Regions from separate parts of the Neobacillus sp. D3-1R genome, predicted to be linked through region 2. Evidence: a T-box and tRNA genes for the amino acid it is inferred to sense, from the RefSeq annotation. Region 2 holds a T-box; the other holds one or more tRNA genes.
The links. The T-box of region 2 lies ahead of serS (serine--tRNA ligase). A T-box ahead of a tRNA ligase gene usually reads a tRNA of that ligase, here a tRNA-Ser.
Positions count from the first base shown of each region.

Region 1: it encodes a tRNA-Ser, which carries the amino acid that the T-box ahead of serS (serine--tRNA ligase) is inferred to sense. The anticodon was not compared.

Region 1 is NZ_CP197471.1:25,877-33,149, reverse strand. Features, by position in the region: rRNA gene ACSBPO_RS00225 (16S ribosomal RNA) at 125-1,674, opposite strand; tRNA gene ACSBPO_RS00220 (tRNA-Gly) at 1,784-1,857, opposite strand; tRNA gene ACSBPO_RS00215 (tRNA-Pro) at 1,878-1,954, opposite strand; tRNA gene ACSBPO_RS00210 (tRNA-Arg) at 1,961-2,037, opposite strand; tRNA gene ACSBPO_RS00205 (tRNA-Leu) at 2,115-2,200, opposite strand; tRNA gene ACSBPO_RS00200 (tRNA-Leu) at 2,286-2,370, opposite strand; tRNA gene ACSBPO_RS00195 (tRNA-Lys) at 2,405-2,480, opposite strand; tRNA gene ACSBPO_RS00190 (tRNA-Gln) at 2,488-2,562, opposite strand; tRNA gene ACSBPO_RS00185 (tRNA-Asp) at 2,572-2,647, opposite strand; tRNA gene ACSBPO_RS00180 (tRNA-Glu) at 2,856-2,927, opposite strand; tRNA gene ACSBPO_RS00175 (tRNA-Ser) at 2,937-3,027, opposite strand; tRNA gene ACSBPO_RS00170 (tRNA-Asn) at 3,033-3,107, opposite strand; gene ACSBPO_RS00165 (SprT family protein) at 3,294-3,767, opposite strand; gene cmpA (cortex morphogenetic protein CmpA) at 4,178-4,291, shown strand; gene ACSBPO_RS00155 (Tex family protein) at 4,342-6,519, opposite strand; gene ACSBPO_RS00150 (PP2C family serine/threonine-protein phosphatase) at 6,644-7,240, opposite strand; gene sigB (RNA polymerase sigma factor SigB) at 7,237-7,273, opposite strand, start outside.
Region 2 is NZ_CP197471.1:4,484,199-4,491,471, forward strand. Features, by position in the region: gene ACSBPO_RS22535 (YaaC family protein) at 1-671, opposite strand, end outside; gene guaB (IMP dehydrogenase) at 789-2,258, shown strand; gene ACSBPO_RS22545 (D-alanyl-D-alanine carboxypeptidase family protein) at 2,634-3,941, shown strand; gene pdxS (pyridoxal 5'-phosphate synthase lyase subunit PdxS) at 4,122-5,006, shown strand; gene pdxT (pyridoxal 5'-phosphate synthase glutaminase subunit PdxT) at 5,019-5,594, shown strand; T-box leader at 5,718-5,933, shown strand; gene serS (serine--tRNA ligase) at 5,986-7,263, shown strand.

The sequences.
Region 1 (7,273 bases), 190 kb from region 2:
GAACAAGTAGTAGTAGCTACCTAAATAGCTACCGAGAGATTGCTCTCTCAAAACTAAACACCAAACAATTAACACCAAAGATTTAAATGTTTTTTTGTGACCAATGGTCACTTATATTCCTTAGAAAGGAGGTGATCCAGCCGCACCTTCCGATACGGCTACCTTGTTACGACTTCACCCCAATCATCTGTCCCACCTTAGGCGGCTGGCTCCTTACGGTTACCCCACCGACTTCGGGTGTTACAAACTCTCGTGGTGTGACGGGCGGTGTGTACAAGGCCCGGGAACGTATTCACCGCGGCATGCTGATCCGCGATTACTAGCGATTCCAGCTTCATGCAGGCGAGTTGCAGCCTGCAATCCGAACTGAGAATGGTTTTATGGGATTCGCTTAACCTCGCGGTCTTGCAGCCCTTTGTACCATCCATTGTAGCACGTGTGTAGCCCAGGTCATAAGGGGCATGATGATTTGACGTCATCCCCACCTTCCTCCGGTTTGTCACCGGCAGTCACCTTAGAGTGCCCAACTAAATGCTGGCAACTAAGATCAAGGGTTGCGCTCGTTGCGGGACTTAACCCAACATCTCACGACACGAGCTGACGACAACCATGCACCACCTGTCACTCTGTCCCCCGAAGGGGAAAGCCCTATCTCTAGGGTTGTCAGAGGATGTCAAGACCTGGTAAGGTTCTTCGCGTTGCTTCGAATTAAACCACATGCTCCACCGCTTGTGCGGGCCCCCGTCAATTCCTTTGAGTTTCAGTCTTGCGACCGTACTCCCCAGGCGGAGTGCTTAATGCGTTAGCTGCAGCACTAAAGGGCGGAAACCCTCTAACACTTAGCACTCATCGTTTACGGCGTGGACTACCAGGGTATCTAATCCTGTTTGCTCCCCACGCTTTCGCGCCTCAGCGTCAGTTACTGACCAGAAAGTCGCCTTCGCCACTGGTGTTCCTCCACATCTCTACGCATTTCACCGCTACACGTGGAATTCCACTTTCCTCTTCAGTACTCAAGTCCCCCAGTTTCCAATGACCCTCCACGGTTGAGCCGTGGGCTTTCACATCAGACTTAAAGGACCGCCTGCGCGCGCTTTACGCCCAATAATTCCGGACAACGCTTGCCACCTACGTATTACCGCGGCTGCTGGCACGTAGTTAGCCGTGGCTTTCTGGTTAGGTACCGTCAAGGTACCGGCAGTTACTCCGGTACTTGTTCTTCCCTAACAACAGAACTTTACGACCCGAAGGCCTTCATCGTTCACGCGGCGTTGCTCCGTCAGACTTTCGTCCATTGCGGAAGATTCCCTACTGCTGCCTCCCGTAGGAGTCTGGGCCGTGTCTCAGTCCCAGTGTGGCCGATCACCCTCTCAGGTCGGCTACGCATCGTCGCCTTGGTGAGCCGTTACCTCACCAACTAGCTAATGCGCCGCGGGCCCATCTGTAAGTGACAGCCGAAACCGTCTTTCAGCTTTCCCTCATGTGAGGAAAAGGATTATCCGGTATTAGCTCCGGTTTCCCGAAGTTATCCCAGTCTTACAGGCAGGTTGCCCACGTGTTACTCACCCGTCCGCCGCTAACCTTCAGGAGCAAGCTCCTAAAGATTCGCTCGACTTGCATGTATTAGGCACGCCGCCAGCGTTCGTCCTGAGCCAGGATCAAACTCTCCAATAAAGTGTTTGATATAGCTCATAAAGTTTACTCTGGCTTTTTTTAAAAACTTCTATAATAGAAGCCTTACCTTTGTTAATGTTTGGTTGTTTAGTTTTCAAAGAGCAATTTTTGGAGCGGGTGATGAGAATCGAACTCACGACATCAGCTTGGAAGGCTGAGGTTTTACCATTAAACTACACCCGCATATTTAATTAATGTCCTACTGGTCGGGAAGACAGGATTCGAACCTGCGACCCCTTGGTCCCAAACCAAGTGCTCTACCAAGCTGAGCTACTTCCCGATATTATGGCGCGCCCGAAAGGAGTCGAACCCATAACCTTCTGATCCGTAGTCAGACGCTCTATCCAATTGAGCTACGGGCGCATATTAGTTCTTAAAAAAGCGACTTAACCATCATACCATTTTAAGATTTTAATGTCAACACTTAATTTTATATTATTTGGTGCGGCCGAGAGGACTTGAACCTCCACGGGGTTGCCCCCACTAGGCCCTCAACCTAGCGCGTCTGCCATTCCGCCACGACCGCATGTATAAATTAAGAACATCATTAATCATAACAAATCATCGCATTCTATTCAAGTGTAAACACTTGGTAAAAACAATGAAGTTATTGGTGCGGGTGAAGGGAGTCGAACCCCCACGCCTTGCGGCGCCAGATCCTAAGTCTGGTGCGTCTGCCAATTCCGCCACACCCGCATATAAAAAATAGTTTTTTAGTTAAACAAAAAACTGGTGAGCCATGAAGGACTCGAACCTTCGACCCTCTGATTAAAAGTCAGATGCTCTACCGACTGAGCTAATGGCTCATTTAAATGGCTGGGCTAGCAGGATTTGAACCTACGCATGTCGCAGTCAAAGTGCGATGCCTTACCGCTTGGCTATAGCCCAACAAAATAATGGCGGTCCCGACGGGAATCGAACCCGCGATCTCCTGCGTGACAGGCAGGCATGTTAACCGCTACACCACGGGACCAGAATGAATTTAAAGTTTTAAACCTGCACTAGGTTTGCAATCGTTAACTGTCTCTTCCTCTACGAGTTAATTCGAGGAGGTAAATGCGTCGAGACAACTCGGAGCATATCCATTGAAGTGTCGCTCGTCGCTACACCACGGGACCAGAATAAGTTTTAATATAGAATAGATAGCGACTCAATAGTAAACTATAGAGTCGCTAAATGGATGACCCATACGGGATTCGAACCCGTGTTACCGCCGTGAAAGGGCGGTGTCTTAACCGCTTGACCAATGGGCCTTAATTAAATGGCGGAGAAGGAGGGATTTGAACCCTCGCGCCGGTTACCCGACCTACACCCTTAGCAGGGGCGCCTCTTCAGCCTCTTGAGTACTTCCCCAAAAATGGCTCCGCAGGTAGGACTCGAACCTACGACCGTTCGGTTAACAGCCGAATGCTCTACCACTGAGCTACTGCGGAATATTAATATGGTAATTCTTACTTTTCTAAATATCGACAACAGTTTAAGCTTACTTGTCCCTGTCGACTCTTTATATTATAAAAATGACGACTAGGAAAGTCAAGGAGTAAAAATAACCCTTTTTAATCTCCTACAAAAAACGACTGCTGTTTTTTAAACAACAGAATGTGATTCTAACAAATAGATTAGTCGGTTGTCAACACCGATACCTTTTTTAGCTTTCCTTTACATTTTCCACAAACATATTTTTGTATATTAACAGCTCTCCTACGTTTAAAAACCAAAGAACAATCAGAACAAGTATATACATAAAGCTTTAAGCTTCGATTCGTTTTAGGTCTTTCCGGAAGTTGTTTACAAAATCGCGGAGCACCCACTTGTTTCATTAACTTTTTAAAATCAGGATCTTGATGTTTATATCCCTTCTTTTCTAAGTGAAGGTGATAATGACATAATTCATGTTTAATGATTCCGATTAATTCTTCTAAACCTAATTGTTCGTAATATCTCTTATTTAATTCAATATTATGCGAATGTAATAAGTATCTTCCGCCCGTTGTTTTTAATCTTGAATTAAAGGTAGCTTGGTGGCGAAATGGTTTTTGAAAATAGTTTAGAGAAATCTTCTCGACTAGTAATTGTAAATCTTGTTCATTCATTTCGCTTCCTCCTTTTTACAAGAACGTGACAAACTATTATAGCATATATTATAAATACCTATTTATTTTAAATCATGACTATATTAACCGTTAGTGTGGAATTTAAAGGACACACATTCCGCTAATTCGGCAATATTCACGATTTTCTCGAGTTTAAAGGACACAGGTTCCGTTATTCACTATATTTCAGTGTAATAAGGCATTCTTTAAGTACGATAGCGGAACTATAGTCCGCTAATCTTCTAAAAACAACCATTTTTCACAATATAACGGATCGTGTGTCCGCTAAATTTAAATATTGTCGGCTTAATAAAGCATAGGGTATTACACACTAAAACTCAGTCATTTTAGAAAATATTTAAAATCACTAACTCCTGCAACATATACATCTTAGTTAAGGAGGTTCCTATATGCCTACTTGGTTCCAAAATCAAATGAAAAAGGCATTTTTCGAAAAAAATCGATATCAAATTAAACTACTTAATCAATGCTGGTTTTTCTATAGAAAAAAGAACTGTTCGTAAAGATAAAGAACTGACTCTACTATTCCAGAGTCAGTTCTTCTTTTATTCGACTATTTATTTGGAGGGAGCATGGTTAAGGAAACACGCCCTTTTTGTTTATCGATCGAATCTACCCAAACGGTAACAATATCTCCTACTGAAACGATATCTAAAGGATGTTTGACAAATTTGTTTGTTAACTTGGAAATATGAACAAGACCATCTTGTTTTACTCCAATATCCACAAAAGCTCCAAAATCCACAACATTTCGAACAGTGCCTTGTAACTCCATACCAGGCTGAAGATCTTCAAGCTTAAGAACGTCCTTTTTCAATAATGGTGCAGGTAGTTCATCGCGTGGATCACGTTCTGGTCTTACTAAAGCATCGATAATATCCTTTAAGGTCAGTTCCCCTATGGAAAGCTCAGCCGCTACTTCGGAAACATGAATCGATTGTAATGCTCCTCTTAATTGTTCGGTACCTAAGTCCTTTGTCGTAAAGCCGTATTTTTTCAATAGATTTTTAACCACCTGATAATTTTCAGGATGGATACCTGTTCGATCAAGAGGTTCTTTTCCATCTAATACACGTAAGAAACCGATTGCTTGTTCGTATGTCTTCGCCCCAAGTCGAGGAATTTTCTTAAGTTGATCTCTTTTTTCGAATTTCCCTTCTTCTTCTCTCTTCTTCACAATATTGTTGGCCACTGATTTTGATAAACCTGCCACATATTGTAGTAATGATGAGGAAGCAGTATTCACATTCACTCCCACTTGGTTAACAGCTGTTTCTACCACAAAAGTTAAGGATTCAGATAGCTTTTTTTGAGAGACATCATGCTGATATTGCCCTACTCCAACTGATTTTGGATCAATTTTCACAAGCTCTGCTAATGGATCTTGCAGTCTTCGAGCAATTGAGACTGCACTTCGTTCCTCTACTTGGAAGTGTGGGAATTCCTCGCGTGCTAAATCAGAGGCAGAATATACACTTGCTCCAGCTTCATTGACAATTAGGTAATAAATCTCATGTTTTACTTCTTTTAAAAGTTCTGCAATAAATTGCTCTGTTTCTCTTGAAGCTGTCCCATTACCAATCGCGACCATTTCCACTTTATATTCATTGATAATGTCTAATGTTTTCTTTTTAGCTATATCTGTTTTGGAAACAGGTGGATGCGGATAAATCACATCGATTTTTAGAACCTTCCCTGTATCATCCACAACAGCTAACTTACAACCTGTACGATAAGCAGGGTCTACTCCTAATACGATCTTCCCTTTTAAAGGTGGCTGCAATAATAGATTTCTCAGATTCTCAGAGAAAATATGGATGGCTTGTCCTTCCGCTTTTTCTGTTAATTCACTGCGGATTTCTCTTTCAATCGATGATTGAATGAGACGCTTATAACTATCCTCAATTGCTTCTGTTACCTGGGGTGAGGATATGGCATGAGGATTTTTAATCCATTTTTTATTTAAGAAGGTGATGATTGATTCAACTGGCGGCTTTACGGCTACCTTTAAAACCTCTTCCTTCTCACCTCGATTTAAAGCTAAAATTCTATGGGGTACAATTTTAGAAACAGGTTCTTCGTATTGGTAATACATTTCAAAGATCTTTTTTTCATCTTTCTCCTCATCTTTGATACTTGTTTCAATCATTGCGTTTTTATACGTTTCGTGTCTTATCCATTTTCGGCTTGTTGCATCATCCGCAATCCATTCCGCAATAATATCTTTTGCCCCTGCAATAGCTTCCTCAACCGTTGATACTTCTTTTTCTGAAGATAAGAACTCTTGAGCTTTCGTTTCCACACTTCCGTTATCCGGAAAAGACATTAACCATTCCGCTAGCGGTTCTAGTCCTTTTTCCTTTGCAATGGTGGCTCTTGTCCGTTTTTTCTGTTTGTAAGGGCGATAAAGATCTTCTACTTCCTGTAGTTTGGTTGATTTATTGATTTGTTGCTGTAGTTCGTCCGTCAATTTTCCTTGTTCTGTTATAATCCGTAATACTTCTTCTTTTCGTTGCTCAAGGTTTTGTATGTATTGCCATCTTTCACTAACATCCCGTATTTGAACTTCATCCAAAGCACCGGTTTGTTCTTTTCGATAGCGGGCAATAAACGGAACTGTATTACCGTCTTCCAATAACTCAATAACATTTCTAACCTGCTTTAATGATAAGTTTTGTTCCTGAGCAATTTGCTTTAACAATATATCTTTCTTTTCAATGGTTTGTTCCAAATTTTAAACCTCCAACTCTTTTTACACTCTTTATCTTATTGTACCAAATCATGATATAAAACGTTAGAAATGCAGAATCTCTAAGGTTTATTTTTACCAAATTCTCAAAAAGAAAAGCCTACTCTTATGAGAGTAAGCTTCCCACGATGACCGTAGCATCGTCGTTTGACTGACCAAATTTCCTTGCAATCTCATCTGATATGGTTTTGACAGATAAATAGGGTTTTAAAAGATTTTTTATTCCTTGATAAACAAAACCATCAGAATGGATTAAAAATTTCGAATTCGGTTCGTATGAAAATCTTTGTGTATGGTAGACTTGGGGCCTCCCTGATAAATAACCAGAGACAGGTAAAGGATAAATGAGATGTCCATTTGGGGTGTAAAGATAAAAACGAATATTTCCTACACAGCTATAGACAAATTCACGAGAATGAAAATAGACCTTAAAAATGGAGACTGCTGCTCCTCTTTTTTCAAATAAAACTCTATTACATTCTTTCATTAAACTTTCTACACTTTCTTGGTGATTCTTTTCAATGATTTCCGTAACCGCTGATGAAGCCTCATGAGCATATTTACCGCTACCCAATCCATCAGCTACTACACAAATGAAATAATCTTCTGTTTCGATGAAGAAGTAACCATCTCCACATTGGGTTTTCCCCACTTTAGTTGACTGGTGTGCATAGACTTCGATGTTTTTTTGATATTCCGTCATGAAAGGCACTCCGTACTGTTAACATCTGAGTAG
Region 2 (7,273 bases):
ATTTTAAAAGCAGTCCCATTTCCCCCCTTTTCAGCTAGTTCAACTGGATAGAGGGATTTTGCCTGATAAAAGTCCTGAAAGCGTGTTTCTGTCATGTGATACTTATCTAAGATTTGATTAGAAAAAAGAATTGTATCCTCCTTTTGACTAACTCTTATAAAAGTTTGTTTGCCTTCCAAAGTAGAGAAAAGATCATTTAACTCCGGTATTTCTTTTAATAACTCTCCCATATTGGCTTTTTCACCTTCCAAATGTTTCATGTGGAACATTTTTTCAGCAATAAAAGGGAAAAGGCCATTCTTTTGTATTTTTACTTCATCTTGAAAAAATTGATATTGCTGTTTTTTACGTTTCCTTGTCGATACACCATGGGCTAAAACAGAGGTATTCTCAGGATAATTGGGTTGTATGGTTAAAATACAAGCTTTTATTAAATGAACAAAGCCATAGAATAATAAAATGGGTTGAATTAAAAGAGGAGATTTTTCTGCTTGGTCGTAATAGGTCTTAGCATGCTCTAGGTAATAAATAAACGGGTAACAATTTTCAAAGCTCTTTTGGTCTCCATTCTCGATTTGTGCTTTGTCGTAACATTTTTTTAGCATTTGCTGAGTATGTTCTGCTGAAAAGAAGATGGAATAATTGGTCCAGTTCTTATATTGGGTATACATAATGATTTCTCCTCAAATAAATTGAATAATACAAATAATAACTTCTTCCTTGACAGTATTTTGTCCAATTGATAACCTACAAATAATATTTTTTTACACTTGGGGAGGATTATTGAAATGTGGGAAAGTAAATTTGCTAAAGAAGGATTAACCTTTGATGATGTTTTATTAGTTCCAGCAAGATCAGAAGTGCTTCCTAGAGATGTAAACCTTCAAGTTGAACTAGCAGAGGGTGTAAAGTTAAACATTCCGTTTATTAGTGCGGGTATGGACACTGTTACACAGGCTGAAATGGCCATTGCGATGGCAAGACAGGGTGGTTTAGGGGTTATTCATAAAAACATGTCCATTGAACAACAAGCGGATCAAGTATTAAAAGTGAAACGTTCCGAAAGTGGCGTTATCACAGATCCTTTTTATTTAACACCCGATCATCAGGTTTATGATGCTGAACATCTTATGGGTAAATATCGAATCTCAGGTGTTCCCATTGTTAACAACGAAGAGGAACAAAAATTAATTGGTATTTTAACGAATCGTGACTTACGATTTATTCAAGATTATTCCATAAAAATTTCAGATGTGATGACAAAAGAAAATTTAGTCACTGCACCAGTTGGAACAAGCTTACAAGAAGCAGAAAAAATTCTTCAAAAACATAAAATTGAAAAATTACCACTTGTTGATGATGAGGGTGTGTTAAAAGGACTTATCACAATAAAGGATATTGAGAAAGTTATTGAGTTCCCTCATTCTGCAAAAGATTCAGTTGGTCGCTTATTAGTAGGTGCTGCGGTTGGGGTGACTGCTGATACAATGAAACGAGTAGAAATGCTTGTAAAGGCACATGTGGATGTTATTGTGGTTGATACGGCACATGGACATTCTAAAGGAGTTCTCGATACAGTTAGAATGATTCGCGAAGCCTACCCTTCTTTAAATATTATTGCAGGAAATGTCGCTACGGCTGAGGCAACTAAAGACTTAATTGACGCAGGTGCTGATATCATAAAAGTAGGAATTGGACCGGGTTCCATTTGTACAACTCGTGTTGTGGCTGGTGTTGGTGTTCCGCAAATTACTGCAGTTTATGATTGTGCAACGGAAGCTAGAAAGCACGGAAAATCTATTATTGCGGATGGCGGAATTAAATATTCTGGTGATGTTGTAAAGGCATTAGCTGCTGGAGGACATGCGGTCATGCTTGGTAGCTTACTTGCAGGGGTAACAGAAAGCCCAGGTGAGACAGAAATTTACCAAGGTAGACGTTTTAAAGTGTATCGTGGTATGGGCTCAGTAGCTGCAATGGAAAAAGGGTCAAAGGATCGATATTTCCAAGAAGATAATAAAAAGTTTGTTCCAGAAGGTATTGAAGGTAGAGTCGCTTATAAAGGACCACTTGCAGACACCATTTACCAGTTAGTTGGCGGTTTACGTTCAGGTATGGGGTATTGTGGGACAAAGGACTTAACTGAATTGAGAGAAAAAGCTCAGTTTGTGAAAATGACAGGTGCGGGATTAAGAGAAAGCCATCCGCATGATGTCCAAATCACTAAAGAAGCACCAAACTATTCATATCAATCATAAAAACAGGGGAGTTGTTTCCCTGTTTTTCTTTTTGTAAAAACTGTTTTCGTATAGATTTTGGTTTTGGTGAAAATCCCAAAAGTCGGACTTTTACAGGCACTCTTAATAAGAGCTCAGCTCTTTTCTTGATTTTTAAAAGATTTTTATCACCCTATATTGAGAAATCTCTCTTTCTTAGTTACAAAGGCAACAAAGTTTTAGAAAAGAGCGTTGTCAAAAAATGTACAGTATGGAATCATCTTTTCTTCATAAGATAGGTCTTGCTATCCTACCTTTTCAATAGGAGATATGTTAAAATAACAAAAGTGTAAATATAAGAGGTGGAGGGGCATAAAGGTGAATAAAAAATACATTAAAAAATATATAGCCAGTTTAATGGCATTTGTTTTGATAGTAGGTCTATTTCAAAATGGAAATATTGTCAAAGCACAAGCTCAACTGGATGTGAAAGCGGACGCTGCAATTTTAGTTGAAGCCTCTACTGGTCGAGTTTTATTTGAAAAAAATGCAGATACGGTTCTTGGTATTGCAAGTATGACCAAGATGATGACGGAGTATTTATTACTAGAAGCCATTAAAGAAGGAAGAGTGAAATGGGAACAGGAATATTCTGTTTCAGAATATGTGTGGAAGGTTTCTCAAGACCGTTCTTTATCCAATGTCCCTCTTCGTCGTGATGGCAAATATAATATTCGTGAGTTATATGAAGCAATGGCTATTTATTCTGCGAATGGCGCAACAATTGCGATAGCTGAAACCATTGCAGGCTCAGAAGCTAATTTTGTTAAGATGATGAATGATAAAGCACAAGAACTTGGATTAGAAAACTATAAATTTGTTAATGCAACAGGATTAAATAATCGTGACCTTAAAGGTTCTCATCCTGAAGGTACTGGAGCAGAAGAAGAGAATGTGATGTCTGCTCGCGCAACTGCTAAGTTAGCTTACCGTTTAATTAAGGATTTCCCGGATGTATTAGCTACTGCAAGTACAACGAAGAAAAAATTCCGTGAAGGTACGGATGATGAAATAAAAATGGATAACTGGAATTGGATGTTACCATCATTAGTTTTTGGTTATGAAGGTGTTGATGGCCTTAAAACAGGTACAACTGATTTTGCCGGTTACTGTTTTACAGGGACGGCAATGCGTGATGGGAAACGTTTTATTACGGTTGTGATGAATGCAAAAAATGCTTCTGGACAAGGAAATTATAAAGCGCGTTTTGATGAAACTAGAAAAATGTTTGACTATGCATTCAGTAATTATTCCATTGAAGAACTCCTTCCTAAAAACGCTAAAATTAAAGGTACAGAAAACCTACCAGTAACAAAAGGAAAAGGAAATAAGGTTAAATTAACAACAAAAGATTCGATCGAAATGGTTATTTTAAATGGTGAAAAGGACCAATATCAACCAGTTGTGGTATTAGATAAAAAGAAATTGAATAAAAATGGTGAATTGACAGCTCCAGTTAAAAAAGGTGATGTCGTTGGTTATGTTACCATTAAAGCAAAAGGTGATAATAAAGTTTCATTCTTATCTGATAAAGCAGATGATCAAATCAAAGTTGTTTTAGTGGCAGCTTCTAGTGTTGAAAAGGCAAATTGGTTTGTTTTAATGATGCGCGGCATTGGTGATTTTTTTGGTGGTTTATGGAAAAGTGCTGCTAATTTATTTTAATAAGTGAAATAAGAAAAAGAGGTTTCCTGTCTTGACAGGAGGCCTTTTTTATTGTTTATTTACCATGAGGGATATGAATAATTCCGAGTGAATTAGTTATCATTCCTTTATTTTTTTGTTATGATGAATTGAATAATAAATTTTTACTTATTAGCAGAAGGTAATATCAAAGGGGGCAACATAATGAAAACAGGTACAGATCGTGTAAAACGTGGAATGGCAGAAATGCAAAAGGGCGGCGTCATTATGGACGTTGTTAATGCTGAGCAAGCAAAAATAGCAGAAGAAGCTGGTGCTGTTGCAGTAATGGCTTTAGAGCGTGTTCCTTCTGATATCAGAGCAGCAGGTGGAGTTTCAAGAATGGCTGACCCACGTATTGTGGAAGAAGTGATGAATGCTGTTTCCATCCCTGTTATGGCAAAAGCCCGTATTGGTCATATCGTGGAAGCTCGTGTCTTAGAAGCATTAGGTGTCGATTACATAGATGAAAGTGAAGTTTTAACACCTGCAGATGAAGAGTTCCATTTATTAAAAAGTGAATATACAGTTCCATTTGTTTGCGGATGCCGTGATTTAGGAGAAGCTGCTCGTCGTATCGGTGAAGGGGCTTCCATGTTACGTACAAAAGGTGAGCCCGGTACTGGAAACATTGTAGAAGCTGTTCGTCATATCCGTAAAGTAAATGCGCAAGTTCGTAAAGTAGTAGCAATGAATGAAGATGAATTAATGACGGAAGCAAAGCTATTAGGTGCACCGTTTGAGTTATTATTAGAAATTAAACGTTTAGGCCGCTTACCAGTTGTTAACTTCGCTGCAGGTGGAGTAGCTACACCTGCGGATGCAGCTCTTATGATGCAGTTAGGTGCAGATGGAGTGTTCGTAGGTTCAGGAATTTTCAAATCAGATAATCCTGCAAAATTTGCGAGAGCTATTGTTGAAGCAACTACTCACTATCAAGATTATAAGTTAATCGCTGAAATTTCAAAGAATCTTGGTGTGGCAATGAAGGGTATTGAAATTTCAACATTATCTCCAAGTGATCGTATGCAGGAACGTGGTTGGTAAGGAGTTTTAATCATGGTTAAAATCGGAGTATTAGCCTTGCAAGGCGCTGTCCGTGAACATGTACGTTCAGTAGAAGCTTGTGGTGAAGAAGCTGTTGTCATTAAATTAAAAGAGCAACTGAAAGAAGTAGATGGCTTGATTCTCCCTGGAGGAGAAAGTACGACAATGAGACGCCTTATCGATAAATATGACTTTATGGATGAACTAAAGGCATTTGCCGCAGCCGGAAAGCCAATGTTCGGTACATGTGCGGGCTTAATTCTTCTTGCAAAGAAATTAGTGGGATATGATGCACCTCATATTGGGGTCATGGATGTAACCGTTGAAAGAAATTCCTTTGGTCGCCAAAGAGAGAGCTTTGAAGCGAGTCTTGCTATTGCTGGCGTCGCTGAAGACTTTGCAGCTGTATTTATCCGAGGGCCACATATTGTGGAAGCTGGTGAAAATGTAGAGGTTCTAGCAAAATACGATGGGCGTATTGTAGCGGCAAGAGAAGGGCAATATTTAGGCTGCTCCTTCCATCCAGAACTCACCGATGACCATCGTATGACTGCTTACTTCATCAACATGGTGAAAGAATCTTTATAAAGAGTGCTATGTTAGGCAGCCTGAAGCACAAATCAACAAGATATTAAATAACATCTAAAAGTAGGCATAATTCAGTTGCAATTTGCTGATAATTATAGTACATTAATAAAAATCTTAAATAGTGTAAAAGCATTGAGAGGAAATAGTACTAAGAAATCGTCCTTTTAGAGAGCTGGTGGTTGGTGCAAACTAGCGGATAGAACTTAGGAATCCATCCTTGAGCAAAGTATTGAAAGCATTTGTGAGTAAATACTTTCGGTGAATAGCCGTTATGAATCTAAGAGGAAAGCATTTTGCTTTCAATTAGGGTGGCAACGCGGGTTAACTCTCGTCCCTGTTTATAGGGGACGGGAGTTTTTTATTTGTCAAAATTTAGAATGGAGGAAGAAAAATGCTAGATATTAAGGTATTAAGAGCCAACTTTGAAGAAGTAAAAAATAAGCTTCAGCATCGTGGTGAGGATTTAACGGATTTAGGAAAGTTTGAAGAATTGGACACGAAACGCCGCGAGCTTATTGTTCAATCTGAGCAACTAAAAAGCAAACGTAATGAGGTTTCAGGACAAGTAGCGGCTTTAAAACGTGATAAGCAGGATGCAGACCAGTTAATTACAGAAATGCGCGAAGTGGGAGATAAGATTAAAGAAATCGATGACGAACTTCGTGGTGTAGAAGAGACGTTAGAGCTATTATTATTAAGCATCCCTAATATTCCTCACGAAAGTGTTCCTGTAGGGGAAACAGAAGATGAAAATGTCGAGATTAGAAAATGGGGAGAAGTGAAAGATTTTGGCTTTGAACCAAAACCACATTGGGATATTGCCGATCAATTAGGTATTCTAGACTTCGAAAAAGCAGGAAAAGTAACGGGAAGCCGTTTTGTTTTTTACAAAGGTTTAGGGGCTCGTTTAGAACGTGCATTAATGAACTTTATGCTCGACCTACATGTTGATGAGCATGGGTATAAGGAAATTCTACCTCCATATATGGTAAACCGTGCGAGTATGACAGGAACTGGGCAATTGCCTAAATTTGAGGAAGATGCGTTTAGAATCGAAAGCGAAGACTATTTCCTTATTCCAACCGCAGAGGTTCCAGTGACGAATATGCACCGAGATGAAATCTTATCTGGTGAAGACTTACCTTTAAGCTATGCTGCTTATAGTGCATGTTTCCGTTCTGAAGCAGGTTCAGCTGGACGTGATACAAGAGGATTAATCCGTCAGCATCAATTTAACAAGGTGGAGCTTGTAAAGTTTGTTAAACCAGAAGATTCATATGAAGAATTGGAAAGGCTAACTGGCCATGCTGAAAAAGTTTTACAATTATTAGGTCTACCGTATCGTGTATTAAGCATGTGTACTGGAGACCTTGGTTTCACAGCTGCAAAGAAGTACGATATTGAGGTTTGGATTCCAAGCTATAACACGTATCGAGAAATTTCTTCTTGCAGTAATTTTGAAGGCTTCCAAGCTCGCCGTGCGAATATTCGTTTCCGTCGTGATCCAAAAGGGAAACCGGAACATGTTCATACGTTAAATGGTTCTGGTCTTGCGATTGGCCGTACAGTAGCTGCCATTTTAGAGAACTATCAACAAGAAGATGGCAGTGTTGTTATTCCTGAAGTACTACGACCTTATATGGGAAGACATGAAGTGATTAAACCATAATAAAAAATAG